3 regions of the Delftia sp. WSY_10 genome follow, and region 2 is predicted to be linked to each of the others. Evidence: predicted binding sites of a transcription regulator. Region 2 holds the regulator's gene; each other region holds the start of a gene.
What was found. Region 2 encodes LexA, which represses DNA repair genes until DNA is damaged. Its sites were predicted from a motif close to ACTGTATNNNNATACAGT; they were not measured.
Positions count from the first base shown of each region.

Region 1: a site for LexA is predicted at 3,801-3,818, ahead of ACF8ML_RS11645 (putative DNA modification/repair radical SAM protein). Genes of this name have one in related genera too.
Region 3: a site for LexA is predicted at 3,872-3,889, ahead of ACF8ML_RS14270 (DNA topoisomerase IV subunit B). Genes of this name have one in related genera too.

Region 1 is NZ_JBICKY010000021.1:118,133-123,868, reverse strand. It holds gene ACF8ML_RS11660 (AAA family ATPase) at 1-60, opposite strand, end outside; gene ACF8ML_RS11655 (DUF5691 domain-containing protein) at 127-1,881, opposite strand; gene ACF8ML_RS11650 (SWIM zinc finger family protein) at 1,878-3,338, opposite strand; gene ACF8ML_RS11645 (putative DNA modification/repair radical SAM protein) at 3,820-5,139, shown strand; gene ACF8ML_RS11640 (TIGR03915 family putative DNA repair protein) at 5,155-5,736, shown strand, end outside.
Region 2 is NZ_JBICKY010000053.1:231,094-236,829, reverse strand. It holds gene kdsB (3-deoxy-manno-octulosonate cytidylyltransferase) at 1-197, shown strand, start outside; gene adk (adenylate kinase) at 454-1,110, shown strand; gene ACF8ML_RS22235 (asparaginase) at 1,201-2,190, opposite strand; gene lexA (transcriptional repressor LexA) at 2,289-2,963, shown strand; gene ACF8ML_RS22225 (hypothetical protein) at 3,126-3,533, shown strand; gene ACF8ML_RS22220 (MFS transporter) at 3,617-4,798, opposite strand; gene ACF8ML_RS22215 (helix-turn-helix transcriptional regulator) at 4,940-5,736, shown strand, end outside.
Region 3 is NZ_JBICKY010000032.1:106,858-112,593, forward strand. It holds gene parC (DNA topoisomerase IV subunit A) at 1-929, opposite strand, end outside; gene ACF8ML_RS14265 (lytic transglycosylase domain-containing protein) at 969-1,850, opposite strand; gene ACF8ML_RS14270 (DNA topoisomerase IV subunit B) at 1,856-3,838, opposite strand; gene ACF8ML_RS14275 (MFS transporter) at 4,009-5,235, shown strand; gene ACF8ML_RS14280 (hypothetical protein) at 5,237-5,386, shown strand; gene ACF8ML_RS14285 (bifunctional 2-polyprenyl-6-hydroxyphenol methylase/3-demethylubiquinol 3-O-methyltransferase UbiG) at 5,454-5,736, shown strand, end outside.

The DNA of each region.
Region 1 (5,736 bases), on a different contig from region 2:
CAGGGCTTCGAGTTCTTCGGCGAATTGCTGTTCGGCATGCTGGCGCAGGACTTGGCTCATGGTGTGCTTCCGGAAAGGGATGGGGATGGGATTCGGTAGGGGGTGGGTGGCAAAGCGGGCCCGGCCTCAGGCCTGGCCGCGCAGTGCGATGAAGGCCTGGTGCAGGCCCAGGCGCAGCTCGACGATGCGCTCCAGGTGGCCGCGCATGCGCTCCTCGTCCCAGGGCCGCGCGCGGCTGCGTTCGAGGCGCGCCTGCTGCTGGGGCGTGAGGGCAATGGCCGGGGCGGCTGTTGCTGCAGATGCCGAAGCGGCTGCGGTCTCTGCAACAGGCTCGGCCGGGGGCTCCGGCGCGGGCTCGACCTGTGCATCCAGCACCGAGGGCTTGCGCCACAGCTCGGCAAAGCGCTCCAGCGCGGTCACGTCCAGCATGCGCGCGCAGGACAGCAGGGCCTGGTCGGCGCGGTAGCTGTGCCAGTTGCCCGTGATCTGCTTGCCGCCCACGGCCACATGCAGTGCCTCGGTCAGCCGCACCGACAGCGCGGGCGAGAGCAGTTCGGCACCGCCCAGCGACTGGGACATGCCCTCGATGGCGTCGATGAGCTTGTGCCTGTCGCGCTCGAACTGGGCAATCCAGCGGGACTCGCGTTCTTCGGGGGACAGCCGGGCCATGAGGGCGGGCAGCAGCGCATCGTGGCGCATGTCGCGGCCCAGGGCCTGGGCGGCATCGATCCATTCCACGTCCAGCTGGTACTGCAAGGCCCGCACCCAGCCCTGGCGCAGCGAGGATTTCCAGTCGCTGCGCCGGCTCCACTCCATCACTTCCAGGGGCGTCAGGCCCAGGGCCCGGGTCCAGAAGGACACCGGGGTGAGCTGCACCATCTGCTCCAGCAGCCAGGCCTTCTTGCCGCCACGGAAGTAGGCATCGGGCTTGAGCGTGATGCCGTCGCGCTCCCATTCCTTGAGGCCTTCCTCGGGAGGCTCCACAATCCACTGGCCCTTGTCGTCCTGCTGAAGCATGGACTGCATCCAGCCCATGACGCGCTGGCTGTGCGCGCTGTCCGGCAGGCACGAGAGCATTTGCGCGGCGTTCTCGCGGATTTCCTTGCTGCGGTCGGACAGCAGTTTTTCGAGCAGCGGCTCGTCGTCCATGCCCAGCCCCACGGTCAGTGCCTGGACCATGGGCAGGCGCTCCTTGGCGCCCAGCTCCTTCAGGCTGCCTTCCAGCCGCGCACGGGCCTGGGCGGCATCGGCCGCGCGCTCGCTGCGCAGCAGGGCCACGCGCTGCTCGACCGAGCCCTCCTGCCAGACCAGTTCGGGGTCGGCGGTTTCCTCCACGCCGCTGGCATAGCTCCATTGCGGATTGAGCGCGCCCAGCCAGCGCCCGCGCTCGCCCAGCACCGGGGCCAGCCACTGGCGCAGCTCCACGGACTGGCGGCCCTGCTCCAGCGCAGGCACCAGCAGGTCATGGGGCAGGCGCTGGCCCGCCTGGTCCAGGGTGCGCAGCATCGAGGCCTGCAGCTCGAACGGCCCGTCCTTGAGCACGTCGCCCATCAAGGTCTGCAGGCGAGCATCGGCAGGCGCGGGGCGCGATTCTGCAGGCGCCGCGGCCGGCACGGCCAGCGGTGCCGGCAGGCGCACCTGCGCGCCGGGCTGCCAGCCTGCGCGCTCGAACACGGCCGCCACGGCGCTGGCGCGCAGCAGTTGCTGGGCGGGCGAGTCGCCGGGCAGGTCCGCCCGGGGCAGCAGCGCGGCCTGCACGGCCTGCTGCGACCACGGGGCAGACGGATCAACGCCCGAAGCCAGCGCAGGCGGCACGGCCAGCCGGTCCGAGCCGACCATGGCCGATTGCTGCAGCGCAGTCCAAAGTTGTGTGTTGCTCATACCGGTTCACCCTGGTTCTGCCAGATACATTGCCGGGCGCTTTCGCCCTCGCGGGCCTGCCAGGCGCTCAGCAGGCGCCAGCGGCCCACGGCCGGGCCGGGCTCCCATTCGCCAAACAGCTGCATGGGCGCGCCGCCGCTGAGCGCCAGCAGGCGCCAGGCTTCGGCATCGTCAATGGCCACGGGAACGGGTTGCACAGGCGCGGCAGTGCCGTCAGCAGACACGCCGGGCGCAGCCGCCGATGCGCCCGGCGCATCGGGCCAGGCCGCAAACCATTGGCCCTGGGCAGGCACCAGGCGCAACCCGTCCTGGCACAACGGCTGCGTGGCCTGCAGCGGGTTGGCGGCAATGCGCCGGCCCATCTGCTGCAGGACGTCGCCCACGGCCGAGGTGTCCAGCGGGCTGGCGCCCTCGGCAGGCAGCGCAGGCCCGTTGCCGTTGGCGGCAATGGCGCGCAGCGGCGCATGGCCCGGGTAGAAATTCAGCGCGCATCCGTAGCGATGGCCAGGCACCCAGGCCGATTCGAAGCCGCGCCCGCCCTGCGCATAGTCCAGCACCAGGGCCATGCGGCCCGTGCGCTGCCCGTGCAGCCAGACGCGGCGCTCCATGAGCCGGCCTTCGCGCTCGATCATGCGCAGGCCGGCCACCAGCCATTCGTCCTCGACCAGCTGGCCCCTGGCCTGCACTTCGGCCTTGTCCATGGGCCAGCCCAGCGCGGCCATCACGTCGGCCTTGACCTCGGGGCTCAGCGATTCACGGCGGCGCACGGCGTCGATGATCAGCTGCCAGTGGCCCAGCTGCACCAGCATGTCGCGCGGCCAGTCGCGGTGGCTGTCCACCAGATCCCGGCAGTCCTTGATGCGTGCCGCCATGCCCGTGGCCTGCGCATCAACCATGCGCGCGGCCATGGTGTTCCAGCGCTGGCGCATCTGGGAGTCGCCGGCCTGGTTGGCCAGGCCCGCGCGCACCATGTCCTGCATCCACAGCGACAGTTCCTGCAGGCCCGCCTCGACCTTGTCCCAGCGCTTGTCTTCGCGCCTGGCCTGCTGCCTGGCCGCAACCTCGGGATCGGGTGGCGGCTCGGCCGCCGCGGCGGCAGCCTTGGCCTCCTTCTTCTCGGCCTTTTCCTGGCGGCTGTCCAGCCAGCTCTGCACCCAGGCCGGTGGATCGCCGCCCTCGGTGACCTGGCCGCCCGCGCGCATCAGCATCAGCGCCAGCCCATGCTTGCAGGGGAACTTGCGGCTGGGGCAAGAGCATTTGAAGGAGGGGCCCGACAGGTCCACCTGGGTCTGGTAGGGCTTGCTGCCGCTGCCCTGGCACTCGCCCCACACCGCCACATCGTTGGCACCCATGGTGGGCCATTTGGCGGGCGATTGCAGCCCCTTGGCGGCCTTGCTGGAGGAAGCGTCCGGCGATAGCGCCAGCACTTCGCTCTCTGTTCCTAATACACGCGACACCGAAGCTCCCTCTCCAAGTGTTTGTCATCGCCAGGCGCATTGAATGAAGAAACGACCGCGCCCGGCAAGCCCGAAAGCCTATCAGCAATAGTTATCGGCAATTTGAAACAAATCACAACAACGTCAAACCTCTCTCCCATGAACCGGGAACCCCATGGCGCGCAGCCAGCTGCGCTATATCAGCGCATGCATTGATGGCACCAAGCCGTACCAGCCTTCAGGCATTGCAAAAAGACGCAGGAAACACGCATTCACCATTTCCTGCGATGCACATCGCCACCCATTGAAAGCAAGCACTCATTCCGCACTGAAAACGGTTTCATTCCATTGCACTGGCAACCATTGCAATCCGCTGGCCATTGCGATAGCCCGACAGTGCGTTCAAACCGGAGCCAGGCAAGGCCGGACCAGACCCTGGCTGGGGGATGGGCTCTCGAAAAACCGGATGTGCCAGGCAAATATACTGTATATTCATACAGCCATGGAGCTGCAACGCAAACTTTTCATCCTCGCCGACGCCGCCAAGTACGACGCCAGCTGCGCCTCCAGCGGATCGCAGGGGCGCGACTCGCTGGACGGCAAGGGCATGGGCTCGGTCACCGGCATGGGCATCTGCCACAGCTATGCGCCCGACGGGCGCTGCATCTCGCTGCTCAAGATCCTGCTGACCAATGTCTGCATCTTCGACTGCCGCTACTGCATCAACCGCAAGAGCTCCAACGTGCAGCGCGCCCGCTTCACGGTGGCCGAGGTGGTGCAGCTGACGCTGGACTTCTACCGGCGCAACTGCATCGAGGGGCTGTTCCTGTCCAGCGGCATCATCCGCTCCAGCGACTACACCATGGAGCAGTTGGTGGAAGTGGCCCGCCGCCTGCGCGAGGAGCATGACTTTCGCGGCTACATCCATCTGAAGACCATCCCGGATGCCGCCCCTGAATTGCTGGCCCAGGCAGGCCGCCATGCCGACCGCCTGAGCATCAATGTGGAACTGCCCACGGCCAGCGGCCTGGCGCAGTTCGCGCCTGAAAAGGACGGCCGGCGCATACGCCAGGCCATGCAGGGCGTGGACCGGCATGTGCAGGCCTGGCGCGCGGCCACGCGCGAGCAGCGCCAGGCGCAGTCCCTGCCCGGCGCGCCCGCGCAGCGCGCCGCCGTGCCGCGCTTTGCGCCGGGCGGGCAGAGCACGCAGATGATCGTGGGCGCCGACCACGCAACCGATGCCGACATCCTCGAATCCAGCCATACGCTGTATGCGGGCTACGGCCTGCGCCGCGTGTACTACTCGGCCTTCAGCCCCATTCCCGATGCCTCGCGCGACCTGCCGCCGCAGGCGCCGCCCCTCATGCGCGAGCACCGGCTCTACCAGGCCGACTGGCTGATGCGCTTTTACGGCTACGGGGCGGGCGAGATCGCGGCGGCCAGCCGCCACGGCATGCTGGACCTGGAGATCGACCCCAAGCTGGCCTGGGCACTGGCCAACCGCCAGCAGTTCCCCGTGGACCTCAACCGTGCTCCGCGCAGCCTGCTGCTGCGCGTGCCGGGCCTGGGCACGCAGACGGTGGACCGCCTGCTGGCGGCGCGCCGCGTGCGCAGGCTGCGGCTGGACGATCTGCTGCGGCTGCGCGCCCCCGTGCAAAAGGCCCTGCCCTTCGTGCTGATCGACGGCCACCGGCCCCTGCTGGGCGAGACCGACTCGGCCGCGCTGCGCACGCGGCTGATCGCGCAGTCGCAGGCCAGCCAGGCCCAGGCGCGGCACAGCGGCATGCGCGTGCAAAGCGCACTGCAGGCCAGCCTGTTCTAGAACCTGGAGCACGCCATGCACGGACAGGCCCTCACCATCGAACTCGACAGCCCTGACGACTGGCCCGGCTTTCGCGCAGCCTGCCGGGCGCTGCTGGCCCACGGCGCCGACCCCGCTCTGGTGCGCTGGCGGTGGCCCGACACGCGGGGTGCGCAGCCACTCGGCGCGGGGGTGGATCTGTTTTCCAGCGCGCCGCAGCAGGCCATGCCCGCCTCGGCACTCGCAGGGCTAGCCGGCCCCGGCGAGGCAGGGCTGTCCCTGTCGGACACCCAGATGTCCGCCCTGCGCCATGCCTGCATGCACCGCGCGGCAGGCCGCTTCGAGCTGTGCCACCGCTGGCTGGCGCGCATGCAGGCCCGGCCCGAACTGCGGCTGGATGCGCTGGATGCGGACTGGCGCGCCATCGAGGCCCTGGCCCGCCCCGTCTCGCGCGAGATCCACAAGATGCACGCCTTTGTGCGCTTTCGGACGACGCAGCGGCAGAACCTGCCCGAGCTGCACATCGCCTGGTTCGAGCCCGAGCACCACATCGTGCGCGCGGCGGCACCCTTCTTCTGCAAGCGCTTTGCCAACATGCACTGGGCCATCCTCACGCCG
Region 2 (5,736 bases):
GCGCCGGCTTCCTGCGCAGCTTCCCCCAGCTTTCCCAGGCACCCACCGAGGCACTGGAGGCCCTGGAGCAGTTGCGTGCGCTGTGGCACGGCCACCGCATCGCCGTCCATGTCACACCCCATGCACCCGGCCCTGGCGTGGACACGCGCGAGGATCTGGAGCGGGTGCGCGCCCAGCTGTCCAACCCGCCGGCCTGAATCGGCCGGCCGCTGAAAACGCACAAATGGCGATGCCGGGCATCGCCATTTGCAGCAACGCCGCCCATGCGGTTTTGTCGGACAGCAAAACGCAGGTTTTGGCGATTGCACAGGCGACAGTTTTGCCCCGTGCGTGTAAGCCAGTGTTGGCCCTGTGCGTGCTATCCTTGCCCGCGACAAAAATATGACGCATGGACTGTCCGCCCCGGTGGGCCGATCCGGCAGACAAGAATTTCTACTCTCCTCAAGGACTTCCATGAAACTGATTTTGTTGGGCGCACCCGGCGCCGGCAAAGGCACGCAAGCCGCTTTCATCTGCCAGAAGTACGGCATTCCCCAGATCTCCACCGGTGACATGCTGCGTGCCGCCGTCAAGGCCGGCACGCCCCTGGGCCAGCAGGCCAAGGCCGTGATGGACGCCGGCCAACTGGTCAGCGACGACCTGATCATCAATCTGGTCAAGGAGCGCATTGCCCAGCCCGATTGCGCCAACGGCTTCCTGTTCGACGGATTTCCCCGCACCATTCCCCAGGCCGACGCCATGAAGGCCGCCGGCGTGAAGCTGGACTACGTGCTCGAGATCGATGTGCCCTTCGATGCCATCATCGAGCGCATGAGCGGCCGCCGCTCCCACCCCGCTTCGGGCCGCACCTACCACGTCACGTTCAACCCGCCCAAGGTCGAAGGCCTGGACGACGTGACCGGCGAGCCGCTGGTGCAGCGCGAGGACGACAAGGAAGAAACGGTCAAGAAGCGCCTGGACGTCTACAGCAGCCAGACCCGCCCGCTGGTGGACTACTACCGCGCCTGGGCCGAGAAGGAAGCCGCAGCAGCCCCCAAGTACCGCGCCATCAGCGGCCTGGGCTCGGTGGAAGACATCACCCAGCGCGCCCTCGCAGCACTGGCTGAATGACGCAGGCCATGCGCCAGACCCCAGAAAAGCACCCGCCGGGTGCTTTTTTGTTGCCCGCCTGCATCTGAAGCGCCGGCGACGCCCGGAGGATCAGTCGCGCGGCTGCGCGGCCAGCGCCAGCATCATGGCAATCCGCGCCTTGGCCACGGGCAGTTGGACCAGATCGGCCTCTGCGGGGTCCGTGCCAAGCCCCGAGGCAACGGGCAGGCCTTCGGCGCAGCGCGTGCCCCGCCAGATCCAGACGCCTTTGTCGCGCGCACGCAGCAAGGCCGCTTCCATGCTTTCGTGAATGGTCGCATTGCCCGTGCCGGCCACCACGATGCCGCGCACGCCTGCGGCCACCAGCGCATCCACGCCGCAGGCACGCGCCAGGGCACCGCTGAACACCACCTCGACCCAGGGCAGCTCATCCAGCGCCAGCAGGTCAGACAGAGCGGGAGCGGAAGTCACCATCCGCGCAACGGGGGCGACCGGCGTGACCGGCGCATCAGGCACCAGCCAGCGCACGCGTCCTTCCTCCACCACGGCCTGCGGGCCACCTTCCATGGAGCGCATGGCCTGCAGTCGGTAAGGGTGGCCCTTTTGCACCTGGGCCGCCGCATGCACCTCGCCGCCGGCCACCACCCACACACCGCTGCGCCCGCCGCTGGCGGCCACGGTCACGGCATCGCGCAGATTCTGCGGTCCGTCGGCCAGCAGGGCCGTGGCCGGGCGCATGGCGCAAGTGAGCACTATGGGCTTGGCGGCAGGCAGCAGGCTGTGCAGCAGCCAGGCCGTCTCTTCCAGCGTGTCCGTTCCATGCGTGATCACCACGGCGCGTGTGTCCGCATCCTCCAGCGCCTGCGTGCAGGCACGCAGCAATGCGCGCCACACGGACCAGTCCATATCCTTGCTGTCCACCTGCGCGATCTGCTGCGTCTGCACAGGCCCCAGCGCCTGCTGCTCCAGATCCGGCACGGCATCGAGCAGCGACTGCACCGTGATCTGTCCGGCCTTGTATCCCACTGCCTGCGACTGCGAATCCGCCCGGCCGGCGATGGTGCCGCCCGTGCCAAGAATCACCAACTTTGACTGCCCCACTTGCACCTCTTGGAAAACTGGTTAAAAATACAGATACTGTATAAATCATCAGATGACTTCTCTGCCTGCCATCTGAATTCAAGGACCGGACGCACGCCATGCTCGACCATCCCAAGCTCACCGCCCGCCAGCAACAGATCCTGGACCTGATCCAGGCCGCCATCTCCCGCACGGGCGCGCCCCCCACCCGCGCGGAAATCGCCAACACGCTGGGCTTCAAGTCCGCCAACGCAGCAGAGGAACATCTGCAGGCCCTGGCCCGCAAAGGCGTGATCGAACTGGTCAGCGGCACCTCCCGCGGCATTCGCCTGCGTACCGACACCGTGCGCAACATCAATGCCGCACGCGGCACCAGCTTCGGGCTGCCGCTGTCGGCCCTGGCGCCGCTGATGCTGCCGCTGGTGGGCCGCGTTGCGGCGGGCTCGCCCATTCTCGCCCAGGAACATATCGACCAGACCTATTCCGTCGAACCCAGCCTGTTCCAGGTCCGCCCGGACTATCTGCTGCGCGTGCGCGGCATGTCCATGCGCGACGCGGGCATCATGGACGGCGATCTGCTGGCCGTGCAGTCCGCGCATGAAGCCCGCAACGGGCAGATCGTCGTGGCACGCCTGGGAGATGAAGTCACCGTCAAGCGCCTGCGCCGCACCACGCAGGGCGTGGAGCTCCTGCCGGAAAACCCCGATTACCCGGTGATCCGCGTCGCTCCCGAAGAGGCCTTTGCCATTGAAGGCCTGGCCGTGGGGCTGATCCGCAACAGCATGTCCATGTAAACCGGACAGGCAGCCCTGCACGGGTTGCCACCCCCTACTTCATGCACCGCCCAGGTGGTAGGCGCGAAGCCTTGCAGCTTCGCCCTGGGCGGAGCTTTGCCCGCAAACCGCAATCCTGCCTGTGTCCATGCCTCTTTGAAATACGCCAACAGGAGTCGTCACATGGGATTCGCTCTGCCAACACTGTCTTCTCTGTCCTTCCTGCGCCTGGCACAGGGCATTCGCCTGCCCGCCGCCGCCATGGAGCCCGCCATGCGCACCATCCAGCCCGAATCGCCTGTGCAATCCGAGCAGGCGACCATCCTGTCCTTCAGCAAGGCACGCCGCCGCAGCCAGCAGCGGCGCAGCAAGTCAGCACGGCTGCCAGAACACAGGGATGCGCAGCTGCTGCTGCCCCTGCAACCCGAACTGCCCTCCCTTCCGGCAGATCAGGCCCTGCCTTCGGGTCTGCGCATCATCCAGCGCTCGCCGCAGGAGCAGCCCGAATGCCTGTTCATCTCGGGCCGCATGGCCGATGTCTGTGCCGCCCTGGAACGCATGGAAGCGCACGGCGCGCAGACACCGGCCTGAGGTCGCCCTGAGACCAACCCGTCCACCCGGTCTGCGAGAGCCCGGGCCTGTCTCTTGCCTTGCCCAGCGGCAGGGGCTGCGCATCAGGCCCTGACAGCCGCCGGTGCAGCACTCCCCTCGCTGCGCCGATTGCGCATGCACCACGCCTGCGCCGCGGCAACGCACAGAATGCACAGCACGACGCTCAACGAAAAACGCAGTCCGCGCGCATCGGACAGCATGCCGAACAACGGCGCCACCATGCCGCCTATCGACATGGCCAGCCCCAGGGTCAGCCCGCTGGCCGTGGCCTGGTTGCGCGGCAGATAGTCCTGGGCCAGCGTGACCTGGGCGGCAAACGGAAGAAACATGCACACGCCCAGGGCCATGGTGCAGGCCAGCGCCATCCATGGCGTGGAGGCCAGGGCCAGGGCCGCCAGAGCAGGCAATGCCAACAGGTAGCCGGCGCGGATGGCCTGCATGCGCCCCCGGCGATCTGCAAGCGTGCCCCCCAGCAAAGTGCCCACCGCCGCAGCGGCTGTGAATGAGGTCAGCGTGGCCGCTCCCATGAAGTCCGAGCCGCCCAGCTCGCGCGTCACGAACATGGGCAGGGTGGACAGCACCGTCACATAGGGAATCGACCAGCAGACGATGACCCCGCACAGCAGGAAGAAGGCGCGCCAGTGGTTGGCGGGCAATTCGCCCTGAGCCACGGCCAGGCGCCGGGTGGCGCAATGGTCCTTGGCTCCATCCCGCCAAGTACAGGCATACCAGAGCACCAGCATGGCCGCTGCAGGCAGGGCCAGCATCCAGCTGCGGTGCAAGGCGCCTGCGCCCACCACGGCCGCAGCCAGCATGGGAGCGAACGATGCCCCCGCCGTTCCGCCCACCGAAAACACGCTCATCGCCTTCTGCGAGCTGCCGCCCGCCATGCGGGCCGCCACCGTTGCGGACGGATGGTAGGCCGCGATCCCCAGGCCGCACAGCACGGCAGCCAACCAGCTGACCCAGTAGTCCGGGCTCATGCCCACCAGGGCCAGGCCCAGGGCGGCCACCACAAAGCCGGCCGGCACCATCCAGGGCCGTGGCGACCGGTCGGCATACAGGCCGAACAGCGGCTGGACCATGCTCGACAGGCCCGTGGCCGCCAGCATCAGGCCGCTGGCTTCCGTATAGCTGTAGCCGCGCTCCAGCACCATGAAGGGCAACAGCGCAGGAACCAGTCCCTGGTAGAGGTCGTTGATGGCATGCGTGCCCGTAAGCAGCCCCAGACGTGCGCGGTTCATGCCCTGCCTCCTGTCACGTCCGTCATTCTCGAAAGGGAAATCATCTCCATACCTGCCACTTTCCTGCGGATTGAAAGTGGGTCATCGTAGAAAGTGCATGATCTGCATTCCTGCTACGAAGCAACAACAATCGTCGAGAAAATGACAACCCGGCAAAGTGGCCCACTTTCCCATGCCCGCACACGCGCCTGCCTGGATGACGTGCCTGCGGCCGCTCCATTGCCCCCGCACGGCGAGCACACGGCCCGCCCGGTCGTGGCCTTTGCCACAGACATGGCGGCCGGCGCTGCCATCGCACCGCATGCCCACCGCCGCGGCCAGCTGCTGCATGCCACCGAAGGAGTGATGCTGATCCGCGCGGATTCGGGCAGTTGGGTCGTCCCCCCGGGATGCGCCGTCTGGGTTCCACCACAGGCCCTGCACGCCATCCACATGGCCGCCGGCCCCGTGGCCATGCGCACCGTGTTCGTGGAGCCGGGGCTGCGGCCCGGCCTGTGGCAAGACTGCCGAGTGATGCAGGTCACGCCCCTGCTGCGCGAACTCGTGCTGGAGGCCATCGAGCTGCCCATGGACTACCCGCTGGGCGGCAGGGAGGAGCGTGTCATGCAGTTGATCCTCGACGAAATGGAGCGCGCCCGCGCCCTGTCCTTGCATGTGCCCATGCCCCGGCATGGCGCCCTGGCCGCCTGCTGCCGCAGCTTTGTGGACGACCCATCGCAGGACGTCGGCCTGGCCAGCTGGGCACAGCGGCTGCACATGCATCCCCGCACGCTGGCACGCCTGTTCCTGCGCGAGACCGGCATGAACTTCGGCGCATGGTGCCGCCAGGCCCGTCTTCTGCTCAGCCTGCCCCGGCTGGCCGCGGGCGCCTCGGTCCTGGAAGTGGCGCTCTCCCATGGATACGACAGTCCCAGCGCCTTCACTGCCGTCTTCCGGCG
Region 3 (5,736 bases), on a different contig from region 2:
TGTTCCTGGCTCAAGGCCTTCTTGCCGGTCTTGACCTTGGGATTGGTGATGTCCTCGATCTCTTCGAGCACCTTCTGCGCCGAGACGCCGGGCGGCAGCTCGGTCACCACCATCTGCCACTGGCCGCGCGCCAGCTCCTCGATCTTCCAGCGCGCGCGCAGCTTGAGGCTGCCGCGCCCCGTGCGGTAGGCATCCTGGATGTCGGAGGCGCTGCTGATGATCTGCCCGCCACCCGGATAGTCGGGGCCGGGGATGATCTGGAACAGTTCCTCGTCGCTGAGCTGCGGCCGCTTGATCAGGGCCACGCAGGCGTCGGCCACCTCGCGCAGGTTGTGGCTGGGGATTTCCGTGGCCAGGCCCACGGCAATGCCGCTGGCGCCGTTGAGCAGGGCGAACGGCAGGCGCGCGGGCAGCTGCTGCGGCTCCTGCGTGCTGCCGTCGTAGTTGGGCACGAAGTCCACCGTGCCCATGTCGATCTCGTCGAGCAGCAGGCCCGTGATCTTGGACAGGCGCGCCTCGGTGTAGCGCATGGCCGCTGCGCCGTCGCCGTCGCGGCTGCCGAAATTGCCCTGGCCATCGACCAGCGGATAGCGCTGGTTGAAGTCCTGGGCCATGCGCACCAGCGCGTCGTAGGCCGACTGGTCGCCGTGCGGGTGAAAGCGCCCCAGCACATCGCCGACCACGCGCGCGCTTTTGACGGGCTTGGCCGCCGTGTTGTGGTTGGGGCCGCTGTAGCTCAGGCCCATGCGGTCCATGGCGTACAGAATGCGCCGCTGCACGGGCTTGAGGCCGTCGGTGACATCGGGCAGTGCCCGGCCCTTGACGACAGACAGTGCGTATTCAAGGTAGGCGCGCTGTGCGTACTGGCCCAGGTCCAGGGCATCGCCGGCCGCCTGTTGGGCCAGATCCAGAGTGTTTTGATCGCTCATGAAGAAATTCGTGATCTCAATAAATGCAGTGAAGGCCGCTCATCGCGGCGATGGCAGCCCTGTGGACAAGGTCATCCGTATCCGGGGCGCTGTGCCAGGCTGTGCCGCCACCGCAGGCGCTGCCTGGCCCGCACGCTGGCGCCCGCCCTGCAGCTGCTCGTAGATACCGAGCACGGCCTTCACGTAATTGCGGGTTTCCTGATAGGGAGGAATGGCCTGCCCCGCACGCCGCACGGCACCCTCGCCCGCGTTGTAGGCGGCCAGCACCAGGTCCAGCCGCCCGGGGAACAGCCCCATCAGATGGTTGAGGTAGCGCGCGCCGGCCGGCACGTTGACGGCCGGGTCGGCCAGTTGCTGCTGCACGCTGCGCTGGCGGCTGGCCTCCACGCCGAAGCGCTGGGCCGTGGCGGGCATCAGCTGCATCAGGCCGACTGCGCCCTTGGGCGAGATGGCCTGCGCGTCAAAGCCCGACTCGACGGCAATCACGGCCTTGAGCAGGTCGTAGTCCACCCCCGTGTGGTCCGCCGCCTTGCGCAGGTGGCCGCGCACGCTCTTGTAGCGCGGCGAGATGTCGAAGAAGCTTTGCATCCGCGTGCTCGCCTGCAGCCTGCGCCCGGCATCGCTGCCGCCGTCATCGTCGGCAGCGGCCTCGGCTTCCACCAGCGGGGGCTTGAGTCCCTGCTCGGTGCTGTCATACAGCGAGCCGCGGAAGTAGAGCTTGTAGCGCTCGTCCAGCGCCTGCGCGGCGAAGTGCGTGATGCCGCGCTCGTCCACGAAGGCCCAGAGATCGGCATGCGCGGGCTGCGCCACCCCCCACAGCGCCAGGGCCGCGCCCAGCGCTGCAAGCGCGCGCGCGGCAGCGGCGCGCGCAGGGTGCGGGCGGTGCGGAAGGTGCTGTGGGGCAGCCGGGCGCAGGGGCATGGGGATCAGATATCCACTTCGATGGCGTCGCCGTGCAACTCCATCAGCTCGCGGCGCGCCGCAGCCTCGCCCTTGCCCATCAGCTTGGTGACGACCTGCTCGGCCGCCGCAAAGTCCAGATTCATGAACTGCACGGGCAGCAGGCGGCGCGTGTCGGGGTTGAGCGTGGTTTCCCACAGCTGCTCGGCATTCATCTCGCCCAGGCCCTTGAAGCGGCTGATCTGGCATTTCTCGCGCGGCACGCCATCCTTGGCGGACTTGTCGAGGATGGCGGTCAGCTCGCCCTCGTCCAGCGCGTACATCTTGGCTGCTGGCTTCTTGCCCCGCGCAGGCACATCGACGCGGAACAGCGGCGGCAGCGCCACATGGATGTGGCCGGCCTCGATGAGCTTGGGGAAGTGGCGGAAGAACAGCGTGAGCAGCAGCACCTGGATGTGCGAGCCGTCCACGTCGGCATCCGAAAGAATGCAGATCTTGCCGTAGCGCAGGCCGGACAGGTCGGGCGTGTCATGGGGGCCATGCGGGTCCACGCCGATGGCCACCGAGATGTCGTGGATCTCGTTGTTGGCGAACAGGCGGTCACGGTCGACTTCCCAGGTGTTGAGCACCTTGCCGCGCAGGGGCAGCACGGCCTGGGTTTCCTTGTCGCGTCCCATCTTGGCGCTGCCGCCGGCCGAGTCGCCCTCGACCAGGAAGACCTCGTTCAGGCTCAGGTCGCGGCTTTCGCAATCGGTGAGCTTGCCGGGCAGCACGGCCACGCCCGAGCCCTTGCGCTTTTCGACCTTCTGGCCCGCCTTCTGGCGGGTCTGGGCGGCCTTGATGGCGATCTCGGCCAGCTTGCGGCCCCATTCCACATGCTCGTTGAGCCACAGCTCCAGCGCAGGGCGAACGTAGCCGCTGACCAGGCGCACGGCATCGCGCGAGTTCAGGCGCTCCTTGATCTGGCCCTGGAACTGCGGGTCCAGCACCTTGGCATTGAGCACGTAGCTGGCGCGCGCGAAGACGTCGTCAGGCATGAGCTTGACGCCCTTGGGCAGCAGCGAATGCATCTCGATGAAGGCCTTGACCGCCTGGAACAGGCCGTCGCGCAGGCCGCTGTCGTGCGTGCCGCCGGCCGTGGTGGGGATCAGGTTGACATAGCTTTCGCGCAGCGGCGCGCCATCCTCGGTGAAGGCCACGCACCAGGCGGCGCCCTCGCCTTCGGCAAAGCTGTCGTGGTTGCGGTCGGCAAAGCCCTCGCCTTCGAACAGGGGGATGACGGCCTCGCCATGCAGGCTTTGCTGCAGATAGTCGCGCAGGCCGCCCTTGAACTGCCAGGTCTGGGTGTCGCGCGTCTTCTCGTTGACCAGGGTCACCGACACGCCGGGCATGAGCACGGCCTTGCTGCGCAGCAGATGCATCAGCTCGCCCATGGGCAGCTGGGAGGATTCGAAGTAGCGGGCATCGGGCCACACGCGCACGGTCGTGCCCTGCTTGCGCTCGCCCGCGGCCAGCGGCCGCGACTGCAGGGGCTCGACCACGTCGCCGCCCGAGAAGGCGATGGTGGCCACCTTGCCCTCGCGGTGGATGCAGGCCTCAAGGCGCGTGGCCAGCGCATTCGTGACCGAGACGCCCACGCCATGCAGGCCGCCCGAGAAGCTGTAGGCGCCGCCCTTGCCCTTGTCGAACTTGCCGCCCGCATGCAGGCGGGTGAAGACCAGTTCCACCACGGGCGCCTTTTCCTCGGGGTGCATGCCGAAGGGGATGCCCCGGCCGTCGTCCTCGACGCTGTAGGAGCCGTCGGAATGCAGGGTGAAGCGGATTTTCTTGCCGAAGCCGGCCAGCGCCTCGTCGGCCGCGTTGTCGATCACCTCCTGCAGCACATGCAGGGGGTTGTCGGTGCGCGTGTACATGCCGGGACGCTGCTTGACGGGCTCCAGGCCCTTGAGCACGCGTATCGAGCCTTCGGAGTATTCGCTGGCGGAAGTGGGAGATGGTTTGACTGCCATGGGGGCGGATTGTAGTGCGCAGCCCGGCTCAGTGCTGGATACATTCACAGTCATTGACATTGACTATCCCGAAAAAGCCAGTGCCGCCAAGGGCTACGAAGTGCCGCGCTGGCGCATGGGCGACCCACGCGTCGCAGCGCAAAACCCGGAGTTTCGCTAAAGTTTGCCGCATGCACAAAAACAACCAACCCATGTCCATGGTGCAGATACTGCTGTGCGGGGGCGCAGTCGTGACGCTGTCCATGGGAATCCGGCACGGCTTCGGCCTGTGGCTGCAGCCCATCACCCAGGAGATGGGCTGGACGCGCGAGTCCTTCGCGCTGGCCATTGCCATCCAGAACCTGTCCTGGGGCGTGCTCGGCATCTTCGGCGGCATGCTGGCCGACCGCTTCGGCGCCTTCCGCGTGCTCCTGGTGGGCGCGCTGCTGTATGCGCTGGGCCTGGCCGGCATGGCCATGGCGCCCACGACAACCTGGTTCGCCCTGACGGCCGGCGTGGTGATAGGCGCAGCCCAGGCCGGCACCACCTATGCCGTGATCTACGGCGTGCTGGGCCGCCAGATTCCCGTGGCGCGGCGCAGCTGGGCCATGGGCGTGACGGCGGCGGCGGGCTCCTTCGGCCAGTTCTTCATGGTGCCCGTGGAAGGCAGCCTGATCTCGAACTTCGGCTGGTCCAACGCCCTGCTGCTGCTGTCGCTGTGCGCCCTGATGATCATTCCACTGGCCTTCGGCCTGCGCGAGCCGGGCTTCACGGCCGGCAATACCCGACCCGTGCGCGACCAGAGCGCGGGCCAGGCCGTCGCCGAAGCGCTGCGCACGCCCAGCTTCGTGCTGCTGACGGCCGGCTACTTCGTCTGCGGCTTCCAGGTGATGTTCATCGGCGTGCACATGCCCAGCTACCTCAAGGACTACGGCCTGGCACCGCAGGTGGCCAGCATCTCGCTGGCGCTGGTGGGGCTGTTCAACATCGTTGGCACCTACGTGGCCGGCAACCTGGGCCAGCGCCTGCCCAAGCGCTACCTGCTGTCCACCATCTACTTCACGCGCTCGGTGGTGATCGTGCTCTTCCTGCTCGCGCCGCTGACGCCCTGGTCGGTCTACATCTTCTCTGCCGCCATGGGCCTGCTGTGGCTGTCCACCGTGCCGCTGACCAACGCCACCGTGGCCCAGATCTTCGGCGTGCAGCATCTGTCCATGTTGAGCGGCATGGTGTTCTTCAGCCACCAGGTCGGCAGCTTCCTGGGCGTCTGGCTGGGCGGCTATCTGTATGACCACACGGGCAGCTACCAGGTGGTGTGGTACCTGGCCATCGGCCTGGGCGTGGCCGCCGGCCTGCTGAACCTGCCGATACGCGAAGCCCCGGTGGCAAGGCCGCGTGCAGCGCAGGCGGCGGCCTGACATGACGACAGCCACCACGCCCCGCCCACAGCTGCTGCGCAGGCTGGCGCTGTGGGCCGCCGTGCTGCTGGTGCTGGGCCTGGTCTTCATGCTCTATCTGCAGCCCGAGTTCATGCTGGGCATGGCCGACCAGCTCTGGGCCTGCTTCTGAAATTGAAGCGCGGCAAAGGCCTGGCGGCACAATGGCGGCCGCTTTCAATTCATTTCCGAAATTTCACATGCACGCAGCCACGCCGCCTTCGCCCTGGATCCAACGCTGGTCGCATCTTCTGGCACCCGAGGCCACCGTGCTCGACGTGGCCTGCGGCCCTGGCCGCCACATGCGCTGGTTCCATGCACGCGGCCATGCAGTGACGGGCGTGGACCGCGACGCCCAGGCCCTGGCCGGCCTGCAGGGCGTGGGCGAGCTGCTGTGCGCCGACATTGAAAACGGCCCCTGGCCCCTGCCCGGCAGGCAGTTCGGCGCCGTGGTCGTGACCCACTATCTGTGGCGCCCGCTGT